3 regions of the Atribacter laminatus genome follow, and region 3 is predicted to be linked to each of the others. Evidence: riboswitches for the same ligand, from Rfam matches in the RefSeq annotation. Region 3 holds a riboswitch; each other region holds the start of a gene.
The links. A riboswitch is a leader RNA that binds a small molecule or an ion and turns the genes downstream of it on or off. The one in region 3 is predicted to bind cyclic di-GMP.
Positions count from the first base shown of each region.

Region 1: it holds a riboswitch for cyclic di-GMP, as region 3 does, so the genes downstream of both, RT761_RS07280 (C39 family peptidase) here and RT761_RS04490 (hypothetical protein) in region 3, are expected to answer to the same signal.
Region 2: it holds a riboswitch for cyclic di-GMP, as region 3 does, so the genes downstream of both, RT761_RS08795 (phosphomannose isomerase type II C-terminal cupin domain) here and RT761_RS04490 (hypothetical protein) in region 3, are expected to answer to the same signal.

Region 1 covers NZ_CP065383.1:1,582,459-1,593,540, forward strand. Annotated here, with positions in the region: gene RT761_RS07245 (radical SAM protein) at 1-27, shown strand, start outside; gene RT761_RS07250 (hypothetical protein) at 372-1,163, opposite strand; gene RT761_RS07255 (GAF domain-containing sensor histidine kinase) at 1,413-2,972, shown strand; gene RT761_RS07260 (response regulator) at 2,969-3,616, shown strand; gene RT761_RS07265 (HAD family hydrolase) at 3,692-4,375, shown strand; gene RT761_RS07270 (phosphodiester glycosidase family protein) at 4,400-6,148, opposite strand; gene RT761_RS07275 (response regulator) at 6,388-6,747, shown strand; cyclic di-GMP riboswitch class I at 6,989-7,075, shown strand; gene RT761_RS07280 (C39 family peptidase) at 7,155-7,832, shown strand; gene RT761_RS07285 (InlB B-repeat-containing protein) at 8,705-11,082, shown strand, end outside.
Region 2 covers NZ_CP065383.1:1,939,244-1,950,325, forward strand. Annotated here, with positions in the region: gene RT761_RS08755 (RidA family protein) at 1-89, shown strand, start outside; gene RT761_RS08760 (site-2 protease family protein) at 256-1,401, opposite strand; gene RT761_RS08765 (FMN-binding protein) at 1,991-2,386, shown strand; gene RT761_RS08770 (ABC transporter ATP-binding protein) at 2,523-3,245, shown strand; gene RT761_RS08775 (hypothetical protein) at 3,291-4,436, opposite strand; gene RT761_RS08780 (glycosyltransferase family 2 protein) at 4,429-6,288, opposite strand; gene RT761_RS08785 (hypothetical protein) at 6,285-6,596, opposite strand; gene RT761_RS08790 (mannose-1-phosphate guanylyltransferase) at 6,752-7,819, shown strand; gene RT761_RS08795 (phosphomannose isomerase type II C-terminal cupin domain) at 7,840-8,442, opposite strand; cyclic di-GMP riboswitch class I at 8,523-8,609, opposite strand; gene RT761_RS08800 (DUF6062 family protein) at 8,819-9,445, opposite strand; gene RT761_RS08805 (endo alpha-1,4 polygalactosaminidase) at 9,691-10,713, opposite strand; gene RT761_RS08810 (hypothetical protein) at 10,759-11,082, opposite strand, start outside.
Region 3 covers NZ_CP065383.1:949,643-960,724, forward strand. Annotated here, with positions in the region: gene RT761_RS04470 (ABC transporter permease) at 1-258, opposite strand, end outside; gene RT761_RS04475 (ABC transporter substrate-binding protein) at 575-2,218, opposite strand; gene RT761_RS04480 (aminopeptidase) at 2,299-3,270, opposite strand; gene RT761_RS04485 (2,5-dihydroxypyridine 5,6-dioxygenase NicX family protein) at 3,284-4,330, opposite strand; gene RT761_RS04490 (hypothetical protein) at 4,952-6,373, opposite strand; cyclic di-GMP riboswitch class I at 6,457-6,544, opposite strand; gene RT761_RS04495 (GNAT family N-acetyltransferase) at 7,057-7,956, shown strand; gene RT761_RS04500 (class I SAM-dependent methyltransferase) at 8,018-8,659, shown strand; gene RT761_RS04505 (PIG-L deacetylase family protein) at 8,960-10,396, opposite strand; gene RT761_RS04510 (hypothetical protein) at 10,516-10,968, opposite strand.

The DNA.
Region 1 (11,082 bases), 630 kb from region 3:
CTTTTTTCAGAATATATCGCTGGATAAACCCTCAGTCCACTTGTGCGGCACCAGATGGACATGAAAAACTACCATGGCATGTTGTTACATTAATTAAAGAACAGGCACTCTAACCCCCCCCCACTCAATGGGGGAAGATCATTCATTTGATGGTATTTTCTGGATAGGACTTTCATACAAATTTTTTGGCAACAGATGAGAATAAAAATATACACTCAGGAACCAATTTCCTCCTTTAGCAAAAGGGGGAAAGGGAATTGAATTTATTGGTAACGAATCGAATCCCTTCCAATCTCCCTTTATCCAAAAGGAGAGGTTGATATAAAATGAATTTGCTGAAAATTGGATTTAAGGGATAGGCGAAAAAGGTTTTATTGTGCCAAATTATTAAAAGAAACGAACATAGGATTGAAATAGGTTTGTAATTTCTCTTGAAAAACCTCCTGAGGAGCCTGGCAAAGGAGTGCTGAAAGATAAGAGAAATTGGCAACAGGTATATACAAGACAGTAGCCTGGAGTTGAAAAACAAAAACTTTCCCCTGGTAAGTTCCTTGAAGAACTACATTCCCTTTGGTTAAATTCATACCGGTTTGAGATGAGCTGGGATCAGTTCGATAATCCTGGTTGACGATTTTCAAGTCAGGAATGGAAGAATGAAGCCAACTAGAAATCTGTTGAGAATAAGCCTGGGCATCTTGGAGCGTACCTTGAACCGGTAAAAAGGCAGTAAAAGCTGTAAAACCACTTTGATCCTCGGAAAAAACAACCCGTTTATTCCAAGTATCAACGTTTACTGCCCAATTCGCTGGATATTTGACTGTACCAGCAATCATTGGATCGAATCCGAAGGTCTGAGATAAATCCAGTTGTTTCCATTGAATGACGGGTTGGTCTTGCTGGGGTTGTAATTGACCTTCGGGTTCTTGACTGGGTAAAAAGGGATTCGCTGGGCCAGTTGTGGTTTGATTTGGTTCATTCCCTTCAGGAATTGGAAGAGTTGGAGTATCTTGTACTGGTCTTTGTGGATTTTGGTCAAGAGCTGGCAGTTGAAGGGCATTGACATCGGGGAGGGTATCCTGTGCAACACTTAAAGAAACCAAAGCAAGCACCAATAACGATGTAATAATTAATGTTCTGATGAGTATTCTTAATCGGAAATTCATTTTATCCTCCTTATTTAAAAAATATCAAGAAATAATTCATTCAAGGATTGTCATCAAAATGATGATAGTAAATTGCCCTATTATTAATTAGTGAAAATCAAAGCTTTCTATCTTGAGGTTCTCAATAATAAATTTTAGACTTCATTTTTAACGCCGTCAATTCAAATTTATATTATAGTATTTATTATGTTATAGTATTTTGAAAGAACAATATTAAAGTAGGATCTTTTTTAAAAGGAGAAGAGCTACTTGAATTCAGTCGAAAATTTATTTAGTAAAAATGAAATAAAAACTCTTGAAAATATCATTGATACCGCTATTAAGGTATCAAATGCTCAAACCGGTTCGTTGTTGTTAGCCAGAAATGATGGAAGCTTGTTTATAGCAGCTGGTAGAGATTTGTTAGATAAGTATATCGGATCACGGGTAGATCTGGATAAAAAAACAGTTTCAGGATATGTGTTTCAAACCGGAAAACCTCTCATTATCGATGACAACAACATTAGCCAATTTTCTCGCCGTAAAGAGAGAAAGAGCTATTCAATTTCTCTTCCCATCAAAAAAACCACCAATCAGGTAGTTGGAATTTTAAATTTAAATCGAACGGATAAATCCTTTGAGAAAAAATCTATTCCGCAATTAGAAGCTTTTACTACCAACATTGCGATATTATTAGAAGAGAATAATCTCCGCCAAGATCGAGAACGGATCATTATTGTTCTTTCGGAGATCATTGAACTCTTTTCATCTTTATGTTGCAATGATACATTTAATGCTGTTTTTGAGAAAACCTATTATGCGGTGAAGATCTTAACTGGCGTGAAAAAGGCTTCGGTGTTTAGGCTTTCAAAAAAAAGGCCTTATTTCGTTTTTACCAAAGAATGGCCAAGAAAAATGAATTGGAGGACTTTCGATAGTATAAGTCAACAAGTACAAGACCTTATCGATCATAAAAAAGTGACTCTCATTAGTGGTAAAGCAAAAACCCAGCTTCTTTTTATTCCTTTAATTTCTGATAATCATCCTCCCTTTTTGTTTATAGGAATTCTTAATAAAGAGATTGATATCATTGATTATTTAGTTCTTTCCATTATTGAGAATATGGGAAGTTCAACCTTAGAGAATATTACACTCTTTAAAAACAGTAAAAAGCTTACCCAGGAAAAAGAACGTAATCGCTTAGCAAGAGAACTTCACGACGGATTAGCTCAAATATTAGCATCAACCCAGATTTATTTGCATTTTTTGGAAAATATGGTATCGAAAGAAAACCAGAATGAAATTGAGATATTAAAAAAAATCAAATCGTTGAATACCTTAGGAATTGAGGAGTCACGCTTTATTCTTTCTGAACTCAAGGGAAAACCGATCACGGCAAGCCAATTCAAGGAGAAAATCGATGAAATCATCGGTCTTTTTATTGTTCCAGGCAATAAAATTCATATAAATTATCAGGTGGAGCTGGAAGAAATCCCCTATCGGATATATAAAATGTTTTTAAAAATATTGCAAGAAATTTTATCAAACATCCAAAAGCATGCTCAAGCTAGTTTAATTAATATTCATATCACCAATAGTAAACGCCAAATGATTCTTTCCGTAGAAGATAATGGAATAGGTTTTGATCCACAGATTATTGACGAAAAAGGTGCTGAACATTTTGGTTTACAAAACCTTCAAGAAAGGGTGAGAATTTTAAAGGGGAAATTTATTATTGATAGTAAATCGGGTAGAGGAACGAAAATTATGGTGAAAATTCCTTATGAAGAAAATGATTCAAGTATAGTCTGGGAAGGATTAGAGAAATGAAAATACGAATTGCCCTCATAGATGATCATCCAATATTTTTAGCTGGTTTGAAACGGCTTATAGAAAGTACTAATTCCTATGAGGTTAGCTCAATTGCTAATAGTTATAAAGAAGCATTAGAAAAGATTGACTTCGATAATGTTGATATTGCTTTAGTTGATGTAAATATGCCTGGTGCAAATGGTATTGAATTATTAAAAGCTATCAAGCAAAGAAGCAGTGCCTGTAAAGTGGTTATGTTGACAATTGAAGAAGATGAAGAAACAATTTACCGAGCTATGAAGGAAGGTGCTCGGGGATATATTTTAAAACAGGATTCTCCCGAACGTTTATTAAAGAGCATCCAAGCCTGTGTAGAGGGAGAAATTCTGTTAAGCAATCAAATTTATTCAAAAGTAGTCGATAGGATAAAGAAAGTTAGTCCTCCTGAAAGTGCTCAGTCGATAATATTTTCTACTCTAACCGATCGTGAGATTGAGATTACCCGATTGATTGTTCAAGGAAAAAGTAATCCTGAGATTGCTAAAACTTTATATATAAGCGAGAGTACAGTAAAAAATCATATTAGTAATATACTCCATAAACTGGAGATGAAAGACCGGGTAGAATTAGCTATTTTAGCTGTTCGTGAAGGAATTGGATAAACCTCTTGACAAACTTGCTATAATTCCTATGGTTTTGGGGATAAAAATTTTAAAATCTTCGAGGGTGACCTACTTATGTTAAAATCTGTTCTTTTTGATATAGATGGAACAATTACTGATACCAATCCAATTTTTTTGGATGCGATCGTTCATACCCATTATGAAATGACCGGTCAACAGAAGAATCGTGAGTATTTTCATTTTTCATTGGGTATTCCCAGCCCAGTTACCATGGGAATTCTTGAGATTCCTCAGGATATTAGGGTGCCTTACATTCAGAGATGGCAAGAACATATTAAAGAAAAGATGCATGAAGTGGTTCTTTTCCCAGGGATTGTAACAGTCCTTGAGAGTTTAAAAGAGTGGGGGCTTTCCATGGCTTTGGTAACATCAAAAGTCCGTTCGGAATTTTCCTTTCAGTTTGATACATTTGGGCTGAATCATTTTTTTCAAGTGGTTATCTGCGCTGACGATGCACCTCGTCCCAAACCCAATCCAGACCCGTTGTATGAAGCTTGTTCTCGTTTGAAGGTGAAACCTCGTGATACTGTTTATGTAGGTGATAGCCGATATGATATCATGGCTGCCAAAGCAGCTGGTATTCCATTTCTTTTTGCCTCCTGGGGAACAATTGATCCTACTTCGGTTTTAGAACTTCATCCCGATTTTTATCTCAAGGAGCCAATTGAGATTTTAGATGTTGTTCAAAAGAAAACTCAGGTGGAAGCTCATACCCAATTGAATTACCAGAATATGTAAGAGTGTGGAATTCCTTTCCACATTTTACCTAAGAATTATTGCAGTTGAAATTTTTCTTTCTCCAGTTAGGTCAGATGGCCAATTAAGAATTTTTCCTTGGAGATAAAAAGTTACCGATCCACCACCATCAAGGTTGAGAGCATCAGACACCTGATAGTGCTTTAATTCCTCAACTAGCTCAGGTATCGTTAAACCCGAACTATGGCCAGGACGTCGACCATCGACGGCAAGAAAGAGAATTTTTCCATCTTGGGTTTGTCCAATAACAGCTCGAGGATGTTTATTTTCGACAATTTCTTTGCGAAATGCACCAAAAGGACCTGCTAAACCATTTTGGAAAAGAAGAGGGCCGCTACTGAGTATGTATTCTAATCTCAACCATTTTTCCAAGTCTCCAGTTTCGGGGAGAATAGTCATTTTTACTGATAGAGGAGTTCCAGGATAGAGATTTTGCAGCATCCAACCAGTTATATCACCTTTTCCTTGAAGAATAAATCCGCCCTTGGGTATCAAGGTTTCACCATTGGTTCGAGATGTAACTTGAATAATACCATTTATCACGACAGTTTCAACCCCTTGCGTTCGAGGGGTTTTGCCATTATAGCTTTCGTCGAAAATAACAATTTCATCTCCACGATTGGGACGGTTAATCCCATGAATAGTGAATCCTTGTTGGTTGGGAAGAGAAGCGGTTGTGTTGAGATGAACCATTCCAAAAACCAATTCTTTATTCTGAGTGATTCCGAATGAATACCACCCTTCTTGGGGGTCACTTAAAACTTTTCTATTAATCATCAAAAGGCCAATGGGGTCACCTTCTTGACTAAAAAATCCAGCATTAACGGCAAAAAATGCATTTTTTTGATGGGCAATAATGCTCATTTTTTCCCTTTCAAGAATTTTATCATGAGCAAGGACTACTTCGGGGGTATACGTTGATATATTAGGGTCATATAGTAAAGCTATAGAAAAAACTGATCCACCTTCAACCTTTGATTGGGGTGTGCTTACCACATTTTTTTGTGCAACCGGAACGCTGGGAAAACCTTGTTTATTGAGTTTGTCTTGAATTGAGGAAATATCTTGAGCGGGGAAAGGACCAACTCGTACCTTAAATAATGATTGTTCTTCAACAATTGAGGTATTATAACCAAGTTCTTTTAAAAAAGTTGAAGTATTTTCAGCACGAAATCGCTCGCTGAAAGCACCAACTTGAAGGTAGGCTGTTGGTTCTGAGGAAGATGCCGAAGGGAGAGCAACTGGTTCACCAAATCCCCACTTTTTAATCATGAGCATTATTCCTGGTTCTAAGATTTTAGAAGATTCATAATAAAGATTCCCATTTGAATAGGCTTTTAATTTTTCCTTTAAAAAAGAGAATTCTTGGGGTGTGAGTGGATCGTTAGGTCGGAAAAGACCTTGAGCATCACCGGTAAACAAGGGTGGATTGAGTTGAGTGGAAAGAATAACAACCTTTTTTTCGTCTTCATTGAGGTTTTGAATATCCTGGAAAGGGATCGACCCAGCATCAAAATAATCATATAAATCATTATATGAAAGAGCATCGATTATAGTTCGAGCAGCATCGAGACGAGTAACGAATTGAGTGTTAGTGCGGTTTTGGCTTATAACGATTGTAGGCCCAAGGATATTTTTTAACGAAATAGTGAAATCATTCCATGACAATCTTGATTCAGCTGTCAACCCTGGCAAAGAAACGGTAATAACAAGAAATAAAAGAACGATTATATGATGAGTCAAATATTTTTTCATATTGCATCCCTATTTACTAATATTCTTTTTATAATAAAGTTCCTCATAGGGTAACAAATCCAGTAAAAAAATTCAAACCCAATTTTTATTCCAACATCTAATTAGTACTTTTAGCTATGAAAATGGGATTAATGACCTATATAAGTTTAAATTTTTTTTTCCTATAATTTCGATAGTGACGATTATGACAGGAGGAGATTCAACTGATTACAACAAAAACAAAAACAACCACCAAAAAAATATTTGTTGTTGACGATAACCGTTTTTTTCTTGAAAGTTTGGTGTTCCTCCTCAACCGTCAGATCGATATGGATGTTGCGGGAACCCATGATCGGATTCAGGGGGTGTTAGAAAGAATTGAAGCGGTTAAGCCCGATGTAATCATTCTTGATATGCGACTCCCCGATGGCGATGGGATTACTTTGCTTCAAAAAATAAAATCAAGCTTTGACATTCCAGTTATCATGCTTACTATGTACGAGGAGCATAAAGAACGGGCGGCCAGAGCAGGAGCATTTGCCTATCTTGTCAAAGGAGAAGGTCTCGACCGTCTGTATCAACTTATACGAAAAGCCACTGAATCGTTTGTTAATTCTTGAGTTATATATTCTATCTTCTCCCTGCTTTCTAACAAGTTAGTTTTATCTTCTTTTTTTGCTCATTCTCTTTCCTGTATATAAAATACAATGAAAAGTCATGATTTTGTTTTATCGGAATCCTGAGCACTTACTTTTTTGTAAACCTTTTTAAAATTTAGAGGAAAACTTTTTTTAAAAAATCCTAAAGTATTTTGATATTGTTCCGATAATTAATAAAGGACTGGAAATATATATTAGATATATATATTAAAGGCAAACTCTCCGAAAGGGGAGGACGCAAAACCACGAACCTAAAGCACGAAAGTGCTACGGCAGTCGGGTTGCCGGATCGGCATCGAGTTGATCTGTTAAAATGTGCGTCACTCTCAAAAATGATTTCGGAGAAAACTCTGAAGGAGGCATGAGAGTTGAAGCACAAACAGTTACTGCCACTCATCATCTTCGGGCTTCTCCTGATGGTGTTTATCTCTGGTTGTACCAACTTCGTAAACACTCCGGAAACCGATTTTGGTAATAATAACGCGATAACCAATGTGATTTCTTTAGATAGTTTAGATAAATTTATTGAACGCTCTGATACTAAAATCCTACTTGACGTTCCTTTCCTTCCGCAAGTTCCTCCTGGAACCTGGTCAAATACTCGAAATTGTGGTCATACCGTCGCAGTCATGATGAGAGCTTACTATTATGGAATAGAACCACTTCCAGATCACATCATTCAAGCGGATGATTGGTTGAATGATCGATACGGCCTTCCGATTAACAATTATAATGGTGACTGGACAAACAGTTTTCAGATCCGTGCTTGGTTAGAAAGTGAAGGAGTCCCAACCAAGGTTGGTATGGGTAATTTAGAAAGAGCTCGGAATATGCTTTCAGAAGGGAAACCATTTTTAGCTGCAGTATATTCTAATATGAATCCGAATGGTGGCGCCAAACATGCTATGTTAGTAATCGGAATCGACTCCGCCAATGTATATGTCAACGATCCGGGTAAGGTTAATGGTGCCAACAATTCCTATACCATTAATCAATTCCTTTCAGCTTGGGGCGCACAAGGCAATTGGTATGTGGCATTGGATTAATTAAATCATAGATTGATTTTTAACTTCTTAGTTATATTTACGCTTTTATTTTGAATTGACCTGCGGTTTTCTATCTTCAAATTTACCAAGGCGATGGCTTTTAGACCATCGCCTTTTGTTTTTTTTAGCCTTTGTTGAACAATTACTTACTCACTCCTGCCAGATTTTCTTCCATTTTTTTTAAGATGCAACAGGTTATCTATTGAAAATACACGGGCATGATAAATCAAGCCCCTACAAAAGATTTAAAAGTTGTAGGGGTGCAATTCATTGCGCCCGTTTTCCATTTAATGTAGCGACATGCCATGGCATGTCGAATCTTTGTTTTCTCCCCCATCTAAACCTTCCCCGTTTTTTCTTTTTTTCCCTCTCCCCTGGTGGGAGAGAATTAAGGTGAGGGGGGAAATTGTATACCACGTCGAGCTTTTATTTAAAAATTCCAAACCTGAATATGAATCTGAACTTTGATCCTCATCCTTCCCTTCCCCCATCAAGGGAGAAGGAACTCTGACTCGTCATTGCGAGACCTCGTTTTTTGAGGTCGTGGCAATCTTATGAGTTTAATTTTTTTTATTCCTCTCCTTTTAGATAAAGGGAGCTTGAGAAGGATTGTTTTTTTTTCCAGTACTTTCAAACCCCCCTAATCCCCTTTGCTAAAGAAGGAGATTCATTTCTGAATAGGTGTTTTCATCTTCATCTAGTGCTGCTAAGCAGCATGAAGGTTTGTAGAATTCAAGGGAATATTGCCATTGTAGTTTATAAAAATAGTACCACTGGTTGGTAAAAATAGGCATGATTTCCTATATCCGATTCATCTCTCCTCAACTAATCTATACCAAGAAATCTAATTATCCCGAGAGGAGGGATTATTCGTGAATAGAAAAAAACTATGGTTTTTGGTCTTAACAACAATTGTGTTAGCGTCTTTAGTCAGTGGCTGTATCGGTGGTGGCCAATTCGGAGCTCCATCAACTGACAGCTCAGTCACCATCAAAGGAGTGGTGGTGGCCCCTGATAATAACTGCTTTACCGATACCTGTGCTAACCCATCGATCATTGAAGGAGACCCTCTCCCCAATGCCGATATCATATTAAAAGGAGATACTCATACCCTCACCGGGAAAACTGACTGTGCTGGTAACTACCAGATCTCAGGTCTTGCTGATGATGGGTACGTTCTTTATGCCAACCGTGGTGAGGTTTGGGTTAAAAAAGCCATCTCCCCAGTCACTGGTGATGGAGGAGAAGCCAATTACCTTACCACTGCCCAGGTGATTCTCTGGGAAGTGATTGAAAGTTCATCTCCTGGTTCGATTCCGATCAAAGACATTCCAACAGTTATTCCTTTTGATGGTATTCCACAAAATTTCATCGATGCTGTCAAAGCTGCTTTGGCTGATTGCCGAGATGCTCAACAAGATAAAACGGTCATTGGTCTTGCTAAAGAAATTGCAATTGCCAATTTCGGTGCTCCTAGTTATTGCGTGGTGCCAGATTCATCACCACAAACTTTTCCATCTCCAGCACCACAGCCTTCACCGGATTGTCCTATTCCAACTGCTAAAATCGGAGTGCCTCAATCAGTGGAAGGAAGTGATGGCGAATTTAAATTCGATGCCAGTGGTTCAATAGCAGGTGGAGATGACTTGACTATTACCAATTATAAATGGGATTTTGGTGATGGAGTAACTTTAGAAACCACAGAACCAATAGTTCAACATCAGTATTCAGAAACTGGCACTTACCAGGTAACTTTAGTTGTAGTCAATTCATGTGGATCGTCTTCTGCTTCAGTAGGAGTAAGTGTTACTTATCAGAAAACGATAACTTATACTCTTACTACCAATGTTTCTCCCAAAGGGAGCGGAACAGTTTCTGGAGCTGGGATTTATAGTGCAGGTTCATCGGCTGAAGTCACTGCCACTCCAGCAGCTGGTTATAAGTTCGATCACTGGGAGGGTGACCTTACTGGAAACACCAATCCTGATTCTATCACCATGAATAGTAATAAATCAGTAACTGCAGTGTTCGTCCCGGTTAACTATACCCTTACGATTACTATTGTAGGAGAAGGATCGGTTACCAAAGAGCCTCTTGTATTTAAAAGATCAAAAAAAGCTAAAGGCCCTGATGTTTCTACTTGGCCGGCAGGGACGATTGTCCAACTTGCTGCAAATCCAGCAAACGGTTGGAGTTTTGCAGGTTGGAGTGAAGACCTAACTGGTGCAAATAATCCAGAGAATATAACTATGAATAGCAACAAGAGGGTAACGGTAACTTTTAACGAAAATGCCACCTACAACGTGTTCTACGATGCCAACGGTGGAACCGGTGCTCCAACTGATCCCAGCTCTCCCTACTTTGCTGGAGTGACAGTAACCGTTGTTTCTGGTGATCCAACCAGAGATAATTACACCTTTGCTGGTTGGTTATACAATGGGACCACCTATACTGCTGGACAGACCTTCCAGATGCCAGCAAACAACGTGACCTTGGTTGCTCAGTGGACCCAAGACAACCAGTACACTGTCACCTACGATGCCAACGGTGGAACCGGTGCTCCAACTGATCCCAGCTCTCCCTACTTTGCTGGAGTGACAGTAACCGTTGTTTCTGGTGATCCAACCAGAGATAATTACACCTTTGCTGGTTGGTTATACAATGGGACCACCTATACTGCTGGACAGACCTTCCAGATGCCAGCAAACAACGTGACCTTGGTTGCTCAGTGGACCGAAAATGTTTGCACTCCAGCAGATATTACTGGTTTTACAGTAACAAGTGAATGTAGTTGCCCTGAATATCAATCGAGATGTGTGGACTGTGAGAATTGCAAAGAATGTACAATAACTATAAGCAATGTTAGTGCGACAGGAACCGAACCTATTCAATACAATTATGGATACAAAAAAGCTGGATCAAGCGATTATTCTATGTCTGGATGGACAACAGTTAATGGTTATACATTTACTGATATCGAAGAATGTAATTCAAGAACATATGATGTCATTGTTAAAGTAAAAAGTGATTGTAGTACCAGCGACTTTGATGATTCCTTGACGAAGCCAATAACTCTAGATGGAGGTCAATGTGAAAAATGTTGCAAATTTGATTTCTTTTCGGGTGGCGGAAATCAAAAAGCTAAATGGGATTTTGGTTGGGATTTGAGTAGTAGAGTAAAAGTACAATTTCAAATAAAAAACGTATGTCAACATGAAAGAATTAATCTTAAAGTTGAAGTATATAAAAA
Region 2 (11,082 bases), 990 kb from region 3:
ATCCCTGCCGGAGCTGCATCGAAGTTGGGCAATTACCTGCGCCGGTTCTAATTGAGATCGAAGCCATTGCCTATTTTCCGAAAAAATAAAAAGATCTCTTAAAGCAAACTCTCCCTGAATAACTAAAATATCATCCTTATCTCCCCTTTGCTAAAGGGGAGATAAATTTGCGAATAAGTGACTTTTATCCTTATCTAATGCCACACAAGTGATGTAGGAGTTAATTATCGGTTTCTCGTTACCATTATTTTCCGCTCACTTATTAAGGTATTTATCTCCTTCCAATTCCATTTTTAAAGAGAAAAATTGGAGGAGATCTTTCAGGGTGATGACCCCTATCAATTGATCGTTCTCAACAACCATCAAGCGACTATTCCCGGTGCGATTCATTAAGGATAGCGCTTGAGTGGCATCAGCATCAGGATGGATGGTATTATCGATTGAACAAGATTTAGAGACTTCTCCAGCGGTTTGGGTGTTCCATTCTTCCTTGGGTATTTCTTTAATATCACGGGTAGTTAAGCATCCAACTAATTTACTATTCCGAACAACCGGAAACATTTTATAATTGTAACGGTAAATATAATCCTCAACCACATCTTTAAGGACAACAGCTTCTGAAATAGTAACTAGATCGGTTTTCATAAATCGGCGAACAGTTTCACCTTCTAAGGCTTTGGAGACCATGAGTCTTTGCATCGAAACCTGAGAGGCATTTTGAAGAAACATTCCAATTAAAAATAACCAAATGCCACCAATAAAGGACCCCCGAAAAATGCTAAAAACACCAAGGAAAATAAGAGTAAAACCGAATATTTCCCCCATTCGTGAAGCAATGCGAGTCGCCCAACGCAAATCTTTTTTTCTCCACCAGAGAATTGAGCGCAGAATTCGACCACCATCCAAAGGGAATGCAGGAATCAAGTTAAAACCAGCTAACGCCCAATTAATTATTCCTAAGTATCCAAAAACACCGGTAATTCCCATTGAGATTCCAAGTCTTTTTAGGATTAAATAGATACTGTAGAAAATCAAACCCAGGATAATACTAGTTACTGGACCAGCTAACGCCATATAGAATTCAGTTTTTGCATTAGCTGGTTCCTCGGTCATTTCGGCAACACCGCCAAACATAAACAGGGTAATCCCCCGAATTGGCAACCCGAAACGCCGGGCAACCAAGGAGTGAAATAGCTCATGAATGACAATCGAGACAAATAAACCGACTGCTCCAAATATACCCATCCACCAGTAAGTTATTGAAGATAAACCTTGATAATATTGGGGAAAGACTCCTAGTGATAACGACCAAATCATGAGAAAAAGGACGATTATCCAGCTAGGATCGATTTTTATTTCAAATCCGAATAATTTGATTATGGAGAGCGACTTACCAAACATATCAATCACCTCATTTAATTAGAGGTATTAGTAATAATTGACTTGCTCCAATATTTTCATTAGAAACCATAGCTGAGATAAAAAAAGGCTTGATTTGGAGTTTTTATTGTAGATGTTAATAGTATTTTTGCTTGATTGCTTCTTAGAGAAAAGTTAAATAGTGAGTTTTAAGATTATTGATCTATCCATTTAAAAAAACAACTTAAATGTGATAATTATTCCTTTATCATTAAGATGGATTGGTAAAAGTTAAAATGGTGAGACAAGAGGAAAAGATAAGTGGAAAAAAAATGTAAGATTAAAATTTTTATGGAGAATAATAAAAAATGAAAATCTCACAACCTTAATAAGCGAGGACTCAGGACGAGGTCATTATTAATTGTTCTTTTTTTAAAAAGTAAGAAATATAATCCCCATAGGCAATGAAAACACTGGGATTAAAGGAAGAACACTTTTATGGTTTTTTCATATCTATTCATTATCCAACAAATACCTTTAAACTTGTATTTTGTTGATATTCAAAATATATTCAGAATAGGCGAAAAGTGATACCATTAATCAAATATTAAAAAAAAGAGGGGAAATTTGTATGAAAAAATGGAAGAAATGGTTGCTTATAATCGGTATTATAATTGGTGTCTTTATTATTGGTATGTTTTATTATGCTATGGCTGGTATGCAAGAGATAAAGGAAATGGTAATAACTGATATTGATTTATCAGAAGTAAAAGATGGAGTATTCTCCGGTGAGTTTAGAGGAAATAGATGGTCTAATACTTTGGAGGTTACAGTTGAGGATCATAAAATAACCGATATAAAAGTTATTAAAGATTTTGGGATCTCAATACCTGGATTTTCACAAAAATTTATAGAGAGCCTAAAAGAAAAGCAAAGTTTAAATATTGATGCTATTTCTCAGGCGACCATCAACACTAAAGCGTATTTAAAGTCAATAGAAAACGCTCTCAAAAAAGGAATGGAATAGGTCAGACGCAATAATGACCGAGGGAGGAGAGGGGGTGAGAAAAAAAGAGAAACGGTAGAAGGAAAAGATGGGAATGAAAACCTAAAGGTCTTTACGGGTAAGAAAGGAGGAGGGAAAGATTGAGAAACCAATAATAATGGTTTCAGAATTAACTAAGATATATCGAACTGGATCAGTTGAGGTCATTGCTCTAAAAGATGTAAGTTTCCAAGTTAATAAAGATGAATTTATTGCGATAATGGGACCATCTGGTTCAGGAAAATCAACCTTAATGTATATTATTGGGTGTTTAGACCGAGCAACCAGAGGAAGTTATTATTTTGAAGGCCAGGAAGTATCCCGATTAAAAGAAAATACTTTAGCTATCATACGAAATAAAAAAATTGGATTCGTTTTTCAGACCTATAACCTGCTTCCACGTCTCAACGCTTTTCAGAATGTAGAACTCCCCTTAATCTATGCTGGAATCTCTGGTACTCAAAGGAAAAAAATTGTTAAAAATGCACTCATCCAAGTTGGGTTGGAAGACCGACTATTCCATCGTCCAAACCAACTTTCAGGAGGAGAATCTCAACGAGTGGGTATTGCTCGAGCATTGGTTAACGATCCAAGCATACTCTTGGCGGATGAACCAACTGGAAATCTTGATAGCAAAACCGGTGAAGAGGTAATGCAAATATTTCAGAACTTAAATGAGCAAGGTAAAACGATTCTTCTAGTTACCCACGAAAGAGAAATTGCACAACATACTAAGCGGATCCTTCACTTTCATGATGGAAGGTTAGTTGGAGATGAATTAGTCGAAAAACCGCTACAAGCCAGCGAACAACTAAAGCATATATCAACGTCGGTTCCCTAATGGGCGAAGATTTTTTGAATAAATACTACCTTACTTATTAGCGATTTAAAAAGGTGGCCATTCATAGTTTGGTGAAAGATAAGTATCTTGACCAAAATTGATGAAGGACAAGGGAACCGTGTGGGTAGTTTTCTGCACTATCGGTTGGTTAGGAGTAAGAGTATTTTGATATGAGCCTTGAGCTGAAAAATAGGAATCCTGTCGGTTTAAAAAGAAATACCACCCTAAGCCTGAAGCTATAAGGAAAACGATAATGCCAGTAATTAGCTGATAACCACTTTTTTTATTCCAAAGAAGAAGACCAATGATAGTCAAAAATGAAATCGGAAGAAACAGCAGCTGATTTTGAAAAAGAACAAAAGAGAGAAAGATGACGCTAATCATCCAGAAAATTCTTACCTTACCTTGAAAAAAGAGCAATCCGAGAAAGGGATAAATAAACCAGAGTTTAGAAAAAAACATCAGTAAATTATATAAAGATGTAGTCAAAAATTCTGGGAATGAATATATCAGGTTCATTGGAGAAGTATTGAGAAATAAAAAGGGATTACCGGAAAAAACCCAATTAAAAAAGAGAATAGTAATTAGGAAAAAAGATGGAGGGAAGAGTGATACCAGAAAAAGAGATACTTTTCTTGAGAGTGAATCGTGGAAAAATAACCATTGAAAAATAATAACCGGAATACAAAACCAGAGGAATGATAGATGAGTTAAAGTTCCCACACCAAGGCTTATGCCTGCGAGAAAGAAAAAGTAAATTGATTGGGTTTCGTGGTATTGAACGATATAAGCTATGACGATGACGATAAAAAGAGCGAGCAGAAAATATGATGGTGAGGAGATTGACAAAAGAAAAAAAGGAGAAGAAATAATCAAGAGAATAAAAAAAGGGGGAAGATTTTTATTAATAATAATTTTGGATAATAGCCAAACTGCAAAAGTTCCTATTACCGGAGGTATGAGGTTGGGAAAATAGCCAATCAAAGCAAAGAAGAAAGGCAAAAAGGGATAGGCAAGAAAGAGTATTTTCGGTTGTTCGGCTCCGGAAGAAAAGAAGATTTGTGCCCGGTTACTATAAAAATCGACTTCGGACGATATCAACCCTTTTTCTCGTGCTAAAAGAGTAAAGAAATAAAAGAGAAAAAAGCAGAATACATAGAAAATAATAGCAGGAATGGTTTTTTTATTCATCTTGTTTTTCCTCTAACTGTAACCCATGAATAGTTTTTTCCCAGAAGAAGGGACGAGTAAAGAGCTGGAAAATACCTTTCCAAGCAGCAATGCTAGTCAACCACCAATATAAAGGATTTAAAAGTGAATAAAAAATTAGCTTGTCAATACCTCTTCTGAAAACTGCCAACATGCTTAGATAAATCCCTAAAAAATTACCGATGATAAGGTTAAAAACTCCTAAGTATAAAATGGGTCCGGAAAAATAGCTTTGCAGAAATTCACCCCGATTGAAAAGCCAGATAAAAAAGAGAATCCACAAAATGAGAGAACATGCCTGCCCAAGAGTGGTTCCACCAATAAATACTTGGAGGGTAAACCATCCTTTCCAACCTGAATTTCGGATAACCTGGAGAGGATGGCGATTATGAACTAAAAAAGTTTGTAGGTACCCCTTCAGCCATCGTGAACGTTGTCGAATCCAATTTTTTATCTGGCTATTCGCTTCTTCAAAAGTTGTTGAAGGAAGAACTCCGACCCGATAGCCTCGATAGCTGGCTCTCATGCCTAAATCAGCATCTTCAGTAACATTATACGGATCCCATCCTCCTAATTCTCGTAGGATTTGGGTACGAAAATGATTGGATGTTCCTCCGAGAGGTATGGGTAAATGATTGATATAAAGACCTGGAAGGAGGTAATCAAACCAGTAGGAATATTCTAAAGTGAATAATCGAGTGAGGAAATTTTGGTTGGCATTATAGAAATTGAGAGCGTTTTGAAAACACATAATATCCGGGGATGATGAGCGAAAATAAGCTACCGATTTTTTTAGCTGATCTCTTTCTGGGATATCCTCTGCATCATATATAGTGAGAAATTCACCCCGTGCAAAAGCCAGCCCAAAATTGCAGGCTCGAGGTTTGGTTTTGGGTATTCCTTCGGGAACAATGACAAAGCGAACGTTGTAAGGTGGTTTTTCGGCTTTACAATGAATCAAGGTTTCATGATCATCTTCTTCGATAAGAAATATGACATCAAGTTTTTCAGGTGGATAATCAAGATTTCGGATAGCGGTTGTCAGTTGACGAATCACGCTTTGTGGTTCGTAGTAAAGAGGTAATAAAATGCTATAAATGGGAAGATCACCGGAACGAATCTGATCCTCATTTTTTTTGAATAACGAGCTTGTTGCGTCAAGCTTTGCTCCGGAAGAGCTCAGTACGAATCGAAATATTACATTCATTGCATAAAAAAGATTAGCTAAACCCAATAAAATTAGGACAGTTAATCGGGGGAGAGTAAAAATGCCAATAACAATGAGAGCACACAAAAATCCTAAGCCAATCCACTGAACAGGAGTAAAGACTCTTATTGCTGATTCCTCTGGAGAGCGATAAAAAAGACCGGAAGTTGCTTCTTGTAAAAATTTATCTTTAAAAAAGATGTGAGCCAGCCAATCTAATTCATAGAGCGTGATCAATTTAAAAACCAGTTTTTTTTCAGGAAACTTTTTCTCTAAAAAATGTTGAAGAGAAGAGTTTTTGGGGTTGGGAGTAAGGATTTCTAATTCATCCTGATTGTAGCGATAGGGGAAAAAGGAAAATTGAAAAAAGTCTTGGGAACTAAAAACCGAAAGCAGTTCCGGATCGATTTTTTGAGTAAGAAGTTTTAAATTTTCTCCAGCGTATTCAAAAGAACCTTGTTGGGTGATAACCTGATAGAGTTGGATAGGATTTACAAAACCAAGAGAAATAAGAATTTCTCCCAAAAGACTCCCGGTTTCCTTTTGGAGTTCAAGAGCCTGAGCTAACTGTTCTTTGGTTATTAAATTTTTTTCAAGTAATATTTCACCTATGGGTTTACTAATCATTTTTTTATTGGGGGTTGAGTCATTCTTGAGTAAAAAACCCCAAAAAAGACCCCTACCAGGATGAGAGAAAGAGTTAAGAGATAAATTCGAAAACGTTGATAGAAATTTCCACCTATAATATTTTCAAAGAATGTATGAAAATTGAGCCCACCTATTAGAAATTTAGAAGATTTTTGGACGAAATACTGGTTTTTCAAATAAAGGGTATCTGATTTATATAGGTGATGATATAATTCCAAGTTCTCAAAACCAAAACTAATAGTGGTTATGGTAACAATAAACAATACTACTAGAAAGAATGTTTTCATTATTTCTCCCTCCATGATAGTTTATCGGACAAATGGTGAATTTTATTATGTGTAACCGGGTTATGTTTTAGCAATTATCAGAAAATGAGTCGATAGATAGCTGGGAAGGATATAATATGATTATTCTTTCATGATGGTAAATGGAGATGATGATTATGCCGATTGCCCTTATAATGGCTGGTGGGAAAGGTGAGCGTCTCTGGCCGTTAAGTACCTCAAAAAAACCAAAACAATTTACAGCGTTAATGGACAAAACATTTTTTCAAATGACTGTTGACCGAGTTCTTCCTTTGGTGGGAGAAGACGGTATTTATGTGGTAACCCAGGAAAATTTTAAATCCGAAATCTTAAAGGAAGTTCCTTATTTATTAGAAAAAAATATCATCCTTGAACCAGTTGGGAGAAATACTGCTCCCTGTATTGGGTTAGGTGCACTCACAATAGCTCGTAAGAACCCCAATGAAGTCATGATTGTAATTCCATCTGATCACCTGATTTTCGATGAAGAAAGATTTCGTGAAGTTGTTCGTTTTGGTTGTGAAGTCGGGATGAAAGATTATCTGATTACTTTAGGAATAACACCAACTGAAGCCCACACTGGTTATGGTTATATCCATTATGGGGATGAAAAATTTTGCAAACAAGATATAAAAGCCTGTCAGGTGCTTGGATTTATTGAGAAGCCGGATATTAAAAAAGCAAATTACTATTTTTCCAATCCTACCTATCTGTGGAACAGTGGAATATTTATTTGGAAAGCTCAAACCATTTTAGAAGAAATAACAACCCATATGCCCAGTCTTTTTCAGGGACTTAACACCATTCAACACTATTGGGGAAGGCCAGAGTTAGAAACCGTGAAATCTCAGGTATTCAATACACTTCCATCGACTTCCATCGATTACGGTATTATGGAGAAATCAGAGAGAGTGTTGGTAATCCCAGCTACTTTCCAATGGAACGACATTGGATCTTGGTCGGCACTGGAAAAAGTATTTTCTCAGGATAAATCAAAAAATTTATCCATTGGTTCCTATTATGGATTACAGAGTCAAAATAATATTATCTATTCCCAAAAACCAATTATAACCTTTGGAGTTAATGATTTGATTATTGTTGAATCGGATTCTGCTGTTTTGGTGATGCACAAAAGTCTTGATCAAAAAATCAAAGAGTTAATACAGGAACTTAAAAACAACGACCAGTTCAAGCATCTTACCTAACTTTTTTTATTGGTTTAAAGCTAAATTATTTCACTTCGGTTAAAATCGTCTTCAATACGAACAATATCTTCTTCGGAGATACAATTACCGTTTTGAACTTCAATTATTTCCAGGAGTTCATCGCCGCGATTTTCCATTCGGTGGAAGGTCTGCATGGGAATATAGGTACTCTGATTCGGATCTAAAATGAAGGTTTGATCTCCAACGGTGACCAATGCTACTCCTTTGACTACCAACCAGTATTCATTGCGATGGTAATGCATTTGTAAGCTTAAACGGTAACCAGGATAAACAACAATTTTTTTAACCTTGTAGTGAGGTCCCTGGTCGATAATGGCATAATATCCCCAGGGTTTTTCGATTTGAGTCGGTTCTTTTTGTGCAGAATCTTCAGAAAATTCATTTTTATTTCTTAGGTTTACTTCATTTTCAAGACAAACTGATAAATTACTTTTTTCGTTTGCTTTTAGATAAATCGGAGTAGAAGGTGTTGATTTTTTTTCAGGTATAAAGAGGCCATTTGATAAAAAGTGATCAGTTTCAACCTCATCTAAGCTTTTTTTGTCAAATTGCTGGCTTATATCACTCTTTGAAGTTGGAGATTTACTATCTTTACGAGCCATTTTATAAATCCTCCTATGGAAAACTTTCCTATGGAAATGGTTCGTATTTTACAAGTCATCATTTCGTTTTTTAGGTGGATTTTGGCGGCTCGACTGCCATGGCATATAAACGCTTTAGGCTCTTAGCTTTGCGCCTTTTCCTTTAGGAAAGTTTGCCTTTTCAGGTACCCATACTTTTTCATATATTATCGGCAAAAAAGAAATTTCCTTTAGAATAGAATTAATATATTTAATAAGTTAGACAAAAAATAAATATACTATTTGAATCAGAAAATTTATCGAATAAATAGCCATGCTACTTGATGGTAGCAGATGAGGATAAAATACTTATCTAAAAGCGTCAAAGTGAGGAGCGCATCGATACATCTATAAAAAACTACTTTCTACTATGTATACGATGAGATTTTCTTAATCGCTGACTGGCAAAAAATTCTAAAACCTCTTGCCAGGAATTGCTTTCTTCAATTGAGATGGTATCTTTATTTGCTTGATAATCAAATTTTTGAATGAAGGATTTAAGATTTTCGTCTATATTTTTTAGACTTTTAAGAGTCTGTTCCCTAAGTTCCGATGAAATTGAAGGAGTAAGTTGTAATTCATTTTGGTGAATGATACAAACGAAGGTATATTTTCCCCAGACATTTTTAAAATCCTTCCAATGCTTTTGAAGAATATTTTCAAGATGATGGATTTTATCTTTCCAAAGATTGCAGAGTGGACAATTTTTTAGGGTGGGATGGTTTTCATTTTTTAAATAGGTATTGAGCAAATCCTCATAGACAATACTCATACCCAAAATTGATGGTCGAGTATCGAAAACCCTTCGTAAATGATCCTGACAAAAACCTCCTTGATCGCGGAGTTTTTGACGGATCTCTGGATCGGTGACAAATTCATAGAATAATCCATCTAAAGATTGTTCTTCAAAAGTTTTTTTATAACTGCAAATTGGACAACCATTTTCTGAGAAGAGTTCCAGTAAATCGTAATAAGTTTTATCCACGCTTCATCTCCTTGTAACAAATAAGCTCCATTTCGGGATGTTATCACAAATTTATTAAAGGAGAAAGAAATGAACCCAGCTGTGAACATAATTATTTGCAAATAGGAACCTGTTATTGTGAACCGGAGCAATTTAAGGTTGACTCAAGTGTCGATAAGAATGACAGTTTTATAATAAAAGGTGAGAAGGTTATCGTTAACATAGATGATTATACTTATTGGATTGATATTTCCAATCAATTCTATTTATTGAAGTTCCTCGAAATATTCAAAAGAATCAATCAAATCTAAGTAAACTCCATCAAAACCAGCTTTGAGTATTTTATCAAGATAAGCATCTGGATTTCCAAAAATTATTTGCTGCCAATTTTTATCCCAGTAACGAATTTTATAATTTCCACTCCAATCTGGGTTTTCTTCTTCTAACCAAGGTGGAGGATTGATATCCCATTCTTTTTGCCAATAATAGCGATAATTTTCTGCTTCTCCAATTGAGAGATAGGATAGGACTAAACGCTTACCACCATTCATTTTTTCTTTTAAATGGTCAATATCTTCATGGGTAAACATTTCATCCTTTGAAAAAAAGGCATCAATTATGAATAGGTCGTAATTGGTGCGAGAAAGAGCTTCAATCATTTCTTCGGTATTAGAAAAGCTTGAAGGATTAATGAAATAGAGAAAATTCTTGGCATGAATTATTTTTTCAATATTTTCGGAGTTTGCACGATAGGGCACCGAAGAGTTATCCGGAATAATATTGAGTTCTCGGCTTTCAGCAGGGAAACTAATAAATTGCTGTAAATTGTTACTTTCAAGGGAGTTCTTGATGTTGAAAGGCTCTGAGCAATAATCGGTAACTAAGACTGCTTTACCCAAAACTCGAATTTTATTCAAGAAACCAAGCCAATTTGAAGTTATGATTTCCGGTGTATGTTCATCATCGCCAAGAAAACCAAAATATAATTCTTCTTGGCCAACCCCATCTATTGCTGAGAGGTATTTGGAGATCAGCACACCTTCCGGTTCGCCATTACTAGTAAGAAGGCTAAGTCCATTCTGAGGAACAATTATAAAATAGGGATGAAATAGATGAGAATATCGGGAAATTACCTGGATAAAATGTCGCATCTCATCTCGATAAAAAAAAGAATCACTATCAGAAAGGTTTTGGTTTATCAAATCTTGGCAATAGGTTACTCCCGATAGTACGATAATAAAAAGGAGAATAGTATAAGCAATCTGATTTAAAAAGAATATTTTTCGCATTGCTTATTTTCATTGATAATTATTTAAACGAATTTTAAGAATTTTCTAAATCACCTCGATTTTAATATTGACCGGTCCACCGATATTTGATCCATCAAAAATAATATATGTATAGGTTCCAGATTGGGTGAGAATAAGTTCAGAGATATTGACACCATTTAATGAACTACCCAAGTCTGGCGTATAGATACTCGTCATCCCATCTGGATATTCAAGGGAACCGTAAGGTTCCATCATTGAGCTTGAACCGGTTAAGGTGATTCGAATTCTTTGCCCGTTATTGGCAAGAAATGTTACTTCTGCAAAACCACCACCTGCTCCTATCGTTCTATTCGTATTGACTATAGTTGATGGGAGTTGTTGACCAGC
Region 3 (11,082 bases):
TCGTGTTAACAAAGATTCACCCAAATCACCCTGAAAAACTGATTTTATCCAATAAGCATATTGAACAACTAACGATTCATCAAGATGAAGTTTATCTCGAAGTTTGTCAACTGCCTCCTGAGAGGCTCGAGGTCCAAGAGCTGCCCGGGCAGGATCTCCTGGTACCATTCGAGCTATGATAAAGACCACTATCGATAACCCGATGAGAACAAATATTGAATATCCCAAGCGTCGAGTGAGAAAGCGTGAAAAATTCATACCCTGGTTCTACCCTTTCCTTTTATCCTTTAAAGACAATGATGAATGATGAGCAACGGCGATCAGTAATGAAACCAATAATCACTAAAATAGGTACTCCCAAATTTCAGTTTTCTCCAACCCAGGAGAATGCAATTACGACTCGTTAACTATCCTGAAAAAATCGGAACGATTAATAAAGGTGTCATCCTGAGCCCTCGCTTTTTGAGGGCGTTTGGATCTCATCTTTTTTCATTATTTCCTCTCCCTTTGGATAAAAGGAGAGCGAGAGGGATTCGATTTTTTCTAATTCTTTCAAATCCCTCTCGATTTTTTCTTACTTCACTAATTCGTCACGTTTATCCGGATACACTTTTATATCGAGCATATACTGATTGTAACCCATAACTGGGTTGACTTTTTCTCCGCGTTCAGCTCGATCAGCAGGAACCCAGTCTACATAAGCATCTTGATAGGCATAGTTTTCTGGTTGGTCGATCAAGAAAAGAGAAGGGCACAGGTCAACAAGGTATTCTTGAATTTTGCCGTACTTCTCAAAACGGGCATCTTTATCGATGGTATCAATGGCATCTTCAATCATGCTATCCAGTTGTTCGTCTTGAAGCCATTCGGATTGTTCCCAAGTCCCGCTGGAGGAGGAATGGTATTTTGATTGGATCATTGATCCGGCTTCGGCATAATGCGGCGAAACAAAAATGAGATACATAGTTGCAGTGGTTTCTGGAGTGGCAACTTCTTCGATAATCTTCATCCAAGGATCTTTTATAACATTGACCTGAATTCCAATATCAGCTGCATTGGCTTGAATAAGAAGAGCAACTTTTTCTTCATCAGGAACTTCAGCACACCATACTAAGTCGACGGGATATTCATCGAGTTTATCAGCATAAGGGGAAAGAGCTAATTCTTCTTTGGCTTTTTCCAGGTCACGCTTGTATTGGAAAACATTGGGGTTGTGGCCAGGAAGAATAAAGGAAACCGGACCTTGACACTGATGTGAACCGGGGAAAATGTGATTGGCAATCGCATCATAGTCTATTGAATAGGCAAGAGCTTTTCTAAAATGCACATCATCAGTCGGGGCTTTCTTGGTGTGCATCATGGTAAAGAGAGTGCTTCCACCAAAAAGCTTGGCTACATTAATACCGTCTACTTTAGCAACATTGTCGTAAAATTCCGCTGGTTGTCGGAAATCGGAGATTTCCAGCTCTCTTTTTTGAATCAGCGTTCGAACGGTTGCAGTTTCGGTAGTTCCAATATTTCTGAATGAATCTGGGGCATTCGGGTCAAAAGGTTTCCAATAGTCGGCAAAACGAACAGCATGAAGGTATTCTTCTAACTTCATTTCTTGAACCTGATAAGGTCCAGAACCAGCATCGTTGGTGAGAAGCCATCTTTTCCCATAGTCTCCTAATTCGCCGAATTCATCATTTTGTTCAATATGAGCCATGGTCAAGTCCTTATTCAGCACATAGAGACGAACGAGTGAGTATAAAAAGGGACCAAAAGTCTTTTTAAGCTTAAAGGTCACGGTGTAATCATCATTGGCTTCGACACTGTCGATAACCGGTTTGAAGATATAGCTATAACCTTGCCCAATTGCTAGTAATCGATCCATGGAAAATTTAACATCTTCAGCCTTCAGCTCACTGCCATCATGAAATTTTACTCCTGATCGTAATTTGAAAACATAGGTCAAACCATCTTCAGAGATTGTCCATGATTCAGCTAAATGAGGCACGACTTCTCCATCATGGGTCGGAAACACCAATGTATCATACAGATTTGCCACTGAAACCGAGCTGGCAAAGTCAGCAGCAATAGCCGGGTCAATATAGCAAGGCCAGGCATTGGTCAGACGAATGGTTTTTTCAGAAGTTGAAGCAGCTAATGCAACACCTGAAAAAACAAAAAAACATAAAACCACAGATAAAATCCAGATAGTATAACGATTTTTCATTCAATTCCCTCCCAAAATATTCAGTTAAAGTATTTTCAAGGATACCTTAATCGGCAAGATTTCTCAACTATTATTCTTTTTTATATCACAAAATTCCCATGTTCCATAATGATTTTGCCATCAAATTTAACCGTTGGATTAGTGACAATACCGTCGTCGTGAGTTTTCGATTCGATTTTTCCTCCCATATCGGTGTTCATTCCAAAGGCAATATGAATGGTACGGAAGGCTTTTTCGTCTTCTAAAATATTACCGGTTACCCGAGCTTTTTCATTGGTTCCAATGCCAAGTTCTGCAACCCAGTAAGCATTGGGATCATTCAGAGATTGGAGATGTCGTTCAAATTGGGTAGCTTCGGTTCCCCCCTCGAACTTGATGGCCTTACCGTCCTGTATGGTTATACGGATGGGGGTTGATAACAATCCTAATGGCGACTGAGAACCATCAATAACCGCTACCCCATTGACCGATTCCTCAACCGGTGCTATGTAGGCTTCTCCAGCAGGTAAATTTCCCCAGCGTCCTTTTTCCCGATAGATACCATCATCGGGAGGGATACCGGGTTTTCTCCCTTTTAAGCTCATTACCAGGTGGGTTCCCAGCTCGGTGGTAATTTCGACTTCCTGAGTTGATTCCATTAGTTTAGTCAGTTTCCAGCTCAATTCAGATATTTTTTGATAATCGGCAGTCATGGCTCCTATAGTCATAATATCTTCGGTAATCCCTGGTAAACTGGCGATTCGAACTCCCTGGTTGGTTGCATCAACTCGGGCATGAGTGTGGGTTAAACTTTTGGTAGTGACCAGGAGAGCAATATCACTGGAAAGCATAGCTGCCCGTACTTCTGAAGGTGGCTCTTGGGCGTGATGATCTCTTGGTGTCATTACCATCAGAGTGGCATCAATTCCTAAGGAATGAAAAGCATATAGAAAGCTTTCGGCAATGGCCAATTTTCCGGTATCGGTAACAACCAGCGCATTCTCACCCGGTTGAGCGCCCATGCAGTCACGAACGGCTATCATGGCGGCTTTCATAAGAGGAGTTAGATTCATATTTTGCCTCACTTTAGCTTTTGCCCAATTTTTGGGCGAGTGATTTCAGTTCGGGGTCGATAATTTGTCCTTTGTCAATAATAAGTGTTCCATCTAACCAAACTGAAGTGTTGAGACAGATCCCATCGGAATGAGATGGTGCTGGAATACCATTTGGCGGAAGCAATATCGCTCCAATGTTTCCAATTCCCCATTCAGTACAGCCCCAAACTCGTTCATCTTCTAAAATGTCTCCGGTCAACTTAGCACCCGGATTAAACCCATAACAGACATGGGCTAAGGCGTTCATACGAGGGTGATTAAAGCTTTTCATCCAAGCTTCATATTCAGCGGCTTGGCTTCCCCCCTCGACTTTCACGATAACTCCCTTTTCAATATGTAAGTGAATCGGCTGTTTGAGTAAGCCTAAGGGTGGAACTACTGACCCATCAAATACGATTATGCCATTGATAGTTTCCAGTTTTGGAGTCCAGGCGACTTGACCTGACATCATGTGAGAACCGGGAGTATCGGCATACCCTAGCTCACAATTAACCGGATGGTTAGAGTCGTTTTCGAAAGATACATCTTCACCGGCAGGTGTAGTCATTCTCACTTTTTTGGCTTTACGAGTTTTTTCAGCCAGCTTTTCCTCTAATTCTTTTAACGTCGGATAGTCGACACGACCGATGCATCGGATCATCATGTCAACATTCATTCCCACTAAGCACATATGACGTAGTTGAGGGTTTTCTTGGACAGCAATATCGTAAGGAGTAGAATACAAAAGCCATTGATTATTAAATTCTGCCCAGGCATCAGCTTCTTTTAAAACAGCGGTAAGGGCTTTCTGGGGCAGCATTGGATCAGCTGCTTTTCCAACCCCCAGAGGAGATGGCGTCCAGACAACCATGGGCTTGGCACCAGCGGCAAAAGCAGCTCGAGCAGTCGCATCAACAACCCGGGAATCGCTCTCGGTGTCAGCGGTGATAACAAAAGTTTCATCTTCTTTGAGTTTAAATAACTCATTCACTAAAATATCGGCAGCTTTCCCTAACTCGTATTCATAAAGCTTTGGCAACAAAAAACACCCCTTTCTAAAAAATTAATTATTGATCTTCTTGGTTATTATAACATTATAAATAAATTAAAAGGTTAGCAGAGGTATTTTACTCTCTCCTACACAGCTTTTTTCCTTATATTTTACCCTGTAAATACAATGAGAAGTGAGTTGTGAATGGTGAATGGTGAATTGTTAAAATAACCACCCTCATCTTGACCTTCTCCCATCAAGGGAGAAGGAATTATAGCCTTTTGTCATCCTGAGACCTCGCATTTCGAGGGCGTGAGGATCTCATCTTTTTAATTCTTTTTATTTCCAAATTATTTTTAAGTTTGAAATCTTTATGTTTTTAGGAAAAGAAACACCGGATTGTTGTTTTTATCATCAATTGTTTTTTCTTTTATTCGACTCACATCTCACTTCTCACGGCTCACTGATTCCAGTAAATGAGATTGCCACGTCGCATAGGACGCTCCTCGCAATGACGGAACGGTATGGAATTCAAATCCCTCTTCATCCCCCTTTGCTAAAGGGGAAACTTTTCCATCGCCCCTTTAGGAGAGAATGAAGAAGAAGTGAAATAAAAAAGGCCTCCCAAATTTTGGGAGGCCTCAAATTTAAATAAACAAGAGTAATATTTTAACGATTCACCAAAGGAATAACCATCATTCCATCTTTGGGTACATTATTATAAGGTGATTTAGCCAAGGCATAACCTATGGGCAGATTATAAAGTCCATTTATAACCGACCGGGTAGTTGAAGAAATTGTCGTGCTTCCATTGGCAATGGCATCCATGACGCTTCCATCATTAGTATGACCAGCAAAACCGACTACATGCCCTAACTCATGAAGATAGAGCTCATATTTCGGCTTGATTGGATATCCGTACCAATTTCCTTCAGGAAGGATTCGAACCTCTGCTTTAATGAGCTGATAATTTGACCACCAAACCGTGGCATAACCCCAAACCCCATTTCCCTGAGAGGTGATTGATGCGGCATCATAAAAAATGGTTATTGGACTGGTACTATCGGTTGATAACTGGAAGGTGGTAGTTCCTCCAATGATTGAGTTCCACTGGTTTAAAACATCCTGTACATTGATTCCAGGGTAATTGGTGGAATCCTTAACCTTAATGATCCCATCCCTCCACCGTACCACATTATTCTTTCCATAGCTATACTGGGAAATGAGTTGGTAATTAATAGGTGAGCTTGGTGTTGGTGATGAACCTGCTAATGGCGTCGGTGTCGGTGTTGGATTTAAAGCACCATTCTGTACCACTACCTGATTACTGGTTGCTAATTTGGTATAACTCCCATTTCTAAAAAGCCGGAATTCATACTGACCGATAGTATTTGGAGCCTTGAAAATTAACGAACCATTTTTTTGCCCTCTTAAATATTGATAGCTGATTCGGGAATAATTATTTGAACCAACTTTAAAAAGACCGATCCAATCCCGGTAATACCCTGGTGCTCCAGTAAAATTGACAGTAATATTTCCTCCCGGGACTATAACACTTGGGCTTGCTGAAAGTGGTGAATTATTGTTTGTACTAGGAGGTGTTGGAGTCGGTGTTGGTGTTGGTGATGAACCTGCTAATGGCGTCGGTGTCGGTGTTGGATTTAAAGCACCATTCTGTACCACTACCTGATTACTGGTTGCTAATTTGGTATAACTCCCATTTCTAAAAAGCCGGAATTCATACTGACCGATAGTATTTGGAGCCTTGAAAATTAACGAACCATTTTTTTGCCCTCTTAAATATTGATAGCTGATTCGGGAATAATTATTTGAACCAACTTTAAAAAGACCGATCCAATCCCGGTAATACCCTGGTGCTCCAGTAAAATTGACAGTAATATTTCCTCCCGGGACTATAACACTTGGGCTTGCTGAAAGTGAAGTTCCGGCGATTTCAATAACAGAAACGCCTGAAGCATCGTTAAGTTCTTTTTCAACTGAAGGTGTCATGGGTACATTAGTACAACCGGAAATGAAAGTAATGAGGAGAAGTCCGAGGATGGCGATAAAAAATACTTTATTGCGCTTCACTACTTATTCCTCCTTCAGGACTTTCTCCGAAGAAAAGAGGTTTTAAGAGTGACGCACCCTTTTGAGTTTAAACTCAAAAAAGACTTGGCAACCCGACTACCATTGCGTATTTGACGCAGTAGGTTCGTAGCTTTGCGCCCTCACCTTTCGGAGAGTTTGCCCTTTCATTCTAAAAGTTCATTTTTACTTACTCAATTTATCGGATAAAAAAGAAGTAACTTTAGTGGATTTATTCCAATTTGATCTTGATATTTATTTTTAAAAAAGGAGATATTTACTCTGTAAATGTAGTGAGAAGTAAGTGGTGAGTAGTGAGTTGTAAAAAATTATTACCTTCATCCTGACCTTCTTCCATCAAGGGAGAAGGGACTCTGACTCGTCATTGCGAGGAACGTAGTGACGTGGCAATCTCATGAGCTTAATCTTTTTATTCCTCTCCCTTTGGCTAAAGAGAGATTAAGAGGGATTCGATTGGTTCTCAAAAAACTCAAATCCCCCTAACCCCCTTTTCTAAAGGGGGAGATTGATTTCTGAATAGTTATTTTCATCCTCATTTGGTGCAGCTAGGTAGCATGAACGTCTATCTTTTAAACCTCAAAATAAAATATTGACGAAAAACTTCAAAATAGAATTCTTTAATACAGTATAATTGGTATAAAAAAATAAGAATAAGGGTTCTTTGCATGGAAATAATTCGTGAAACCTATACCACCTTTTCGGAAAATGCCGAATTCTTAAAAAAGATCTTTCCACAAGATGATGAAAAATACTATTATGACTTCCTTAAATATGACCCATTTTTCCACCCCAATAATATTTATTCAATCAAAAATAGAAATCAAACTATTGCAACCCTTTGGTGCCTTCCTCGTCTCTTTATAGACAGTAAAAGAACGATTCTTGCGGCTGGGATTGCTAACGTTGCGACTAATCCAAGTTTTCGAGGACAGGGATTGGCTGGTCAACTGATGGAAAAGGCTTTAAAAAAAGCCGAAGTCCAAAATTTCGAATTCATTATTTTAGTAACCAAGATTCCTGAATATTATAAAAGATGGGGATTTCAAAAGATAGGTAAATATGAGGGAGTTATTGAGCCTTCAACCACTGGCAAATACCCTATTACTTGCCAGAATATACCTTATGAAAACATACTCGATTTATATATATCTTTCTACCAGGATTTTCAGGCTATTGCTCCCCTCCGTAACTTGGCTTATATGAAGGGTATGAAGGAATGGAACCAGTGGAGTTCGATGTTTAATTATAATGGGAAAAAAGCGGATTGGTTTCTCTTGAGGAATGAAATTGGTCAATCGGCGATTTTCTATGGATTGGATAGAGAGGAAAATTTTAAGGTTTTTGAAATAATTTGGGATAAAAATATTGATAAAAAAGACTTGTTAGCGCTTCTCCATAATTGGGCTTATCAACTCGGAAAAAATATTCATCTCGATTTGCCTTTGCCGGTGATTAATTATTTAAGGTTGGAAGCCAACAAGGATGATAAAGATACTGTGATGGTTAAACCTTACGAGGATATTGATATAAATCGTCTCTATCTTCCCGTTCCAGATTATTTTTAAGAATAAGCAATATAAAATTACTTAAATACATATGAATGAAGAAAGGAAGAACAAGTAAAAAATGAAATTTAACGACCTATTGCGGCGTACCAAATCAAATTTGGAGAATTTAGGATGGAGACTGCTTACTCCCTTTCTTCAGCTTTATTTTAATGAAAAACATTTCGAAGAACTTTATAAAAAGAAACCAGATCCATGGAATTATGAAAACTACGAATTTGAAAAAGAAAAATACCAAAAAACCCTTGAGTTAATTCCCAGTGATGTCCAAACGATTTGGGAAGTAGGATGTAGCGAAGGGTTATTTACTCAGCTTCTTTTAAGCAAAGGTAAAGAAGTTTTTGGTGTTGATATTTCGGAAACCGCTTTATTGAGAGCCCAGGAGAGATTCAAAGACTTTGGTGATAAAATTCATCTGCAAAAACTGGATATCACTCGAGAGGATATAGATGGAACCTTTGACCTGGTTTTAGCTTCGGAGATTCTCTATTACCTGGGTGGGAAAAATATTCTCTTGCCACTGGAGGAAAAGTTTTACCGCCATTTACGACCAGGAGGTTACCTTCTCCTCTGTCATTTTTATCCTTCTGGAAAAATCATCCATGATATTTTCCGAGAGAATAACAGATTTCAAGAAGTATCTGAGAAAGTCACTCACCATCCCCACCGGGATTACATAATTACTCTTCTGAAAAGGCAGTGAGTTGTGAGCAATAAACAGAAAAATTCACCCTCATCCTCACCTTCTCCCATCAAGAAAGACTGAGGGGGAGAAGGAAAAGCTATAAAGTTCTTAAGGAAGGAATATTTTTACATCATGGCGAAAAATGGAGTGACGTGGCAATCTCACAAGCCTTCTCCGTCATCCTGAGCGGTGTTTTCCCGCGTGAGGATCTCATCTTTTAAGGTTTTTTTATTCTTCATAAATATTATAAAGGATGAGATTCTCACGTCGCACACTACGCTCCTCAGAATGACTGAAAAAAGTATCCCTCATCGGTTTTTATTCCACATTCTCCATGATGACCATGCTCCAGGGGAGGCGGTCAAGCATTAAATTGGTGGGGATAGACGATTCGGCACAGAGGAAAAGAGATTCCGGGAAAGGACGGTGATCGAAATCGAAGGTTAAAGCCACCCACCCTCTCCCATTGGTGACTATTGGCAAAGAGGATAGATAATCACCTTGAATACGAACTGGGCGTTTTTTGTCAAAGAGCATATAACTTTCTCGAAAAACTACCTCACCCTCACTGTACCCGATCAAGAAAAAACGATACCGAACCCGTAGCGGTATACCAGAGTCATAATGAAGTTTGAGAACGATACTATTCTCTTTTCGGACAACCTCCATTTGTTTGATATCTCCACCTCCAACCAGTTTGGGGAGAGCAAACTCGCCTCTTTCATCTAAAATTGTTGCCTTTCCATTTTGAGGTAGATAATAATCAGTATCGATAGCATAAACCTCATTGATTTTGACAAAGGCCAGAAGAGATTCTCTAATTTCCTTTTGGCTCTGATATTGATCAAGAGCCTTCTTTTTGCTACTGATTTCTTCCTGAGTTAGTTCAAAACCAGTCCATTGGCGAGTTGACATTAATTGAGAAGGAGGGTAAAGCCGGAGATGAGGTGCATACCCCCAGAGTGGAGGCCATTTCATTCGGCCGAAATGGACCAGATAGAGATAGATTTTGGCATCATCAATCCAGCTGGAACCTTTTTGCCGTAGACGCTCAAAAGCTTCCTTAACGAAATTATAATTAGCCCGATGATCAGTATGGAGGTCCGAAGCGTGAGGAAGATAAATAGTTTGAGGCTGGAAGGTTTCCAAAATATCCTGTATGTCACTTATGACCTGATCACCACAGTAAGATGCTGAAAGGGTATAACTTGATAAATAGGGCGATTTGTCGGTTTGAGTATAGGGCGAACGGAAACTATGTTCATAATCTCGATAAATCCACCACATTCTCTCTAAACCGCGATCAGGATACCCTAAAAAAATGACGTTTTCTTTCGCTAACCCCAAAATTGCAGTTGCTTCTAAGGCTTCTTTTTGACGGAGGTAACCAAGGGTCACACCTTTAGGAGAATCTTTGGATGTATGGATCATTTCATAATCATTACCAAAGCTATCTCCCGAAGTAACAAAAACCACCTTTACGGTTTTCCCTTGAGAGAGTGCTTTTTGAATGGTTCCCCCACAGCTTAAAGTTTCATCATCGGGATGAGGGGCAAAAATGAGAATCCGCTCGGAATCTTCAATCAAGGGTTCAATTAGTTTGGTGTAGACTTTAGAATAAACGCGAAAAAAAGGAGAAAAAACCGAATTAAAAGGAAGGATTTTAACCAGAAAGAATGAACCGATTAAGATGCAGATCATTGTTATGACCGCTTTGACGACTCGACGTAAACGACTCTTCGGCTTTCCACTCATTGGTTTATAGCTTCAATGTTCAGCATGGAAAAAATTATAGCATGTAAAAAAACTGAGATAAACAAACGTACTTGAAAAAAATCTATAATCGGAGGTTAAATATAATCTTGATAAAAGATTTAACTGGCTAACGGAGCTGTATCAAGTAGCCAGATTTCATTAATTTTCTTGAGAGCAAATTCACCATTAAAGGTTGGTGAAGACATTTCGTCAAACCCGATCAATCGGAATGAATAATTCAAATTAACCTTTGCCGAATCACCGTTTATGGTTATGGATTTTATTTCATAAGAATATACATATTGAGTATTTTTTTGTTCAGCTATGGGGACTTTGTTATCAAAGAACATATTTGTTGCTTCATAAGCTGCTTCATTAGGAATCGTGCAACTCAATGCATTTTCTCGATCGACATTATTGATCGCCTGGAAGTACTGTTTGATGACCTGGGTAATCAAGCCTCCATCAGTTGTCGGAACAAATGAAGTACAGCCGGGAATAAGAAAAAGTATTAAAAGAAAGCCCATGATTGAAGTAAAATAGCATTTTTTTTCATAAATTTTTATGCTCATAATTGACCCTCCGTGAATGAGATTTTTACTGGTTATTTTAATAAAGAGCTTGCTTTTTTGTGGATATCCATTGCAATAAAAGAGTTGTTTTGCTCTTTTATTGGTCTTGGCTTT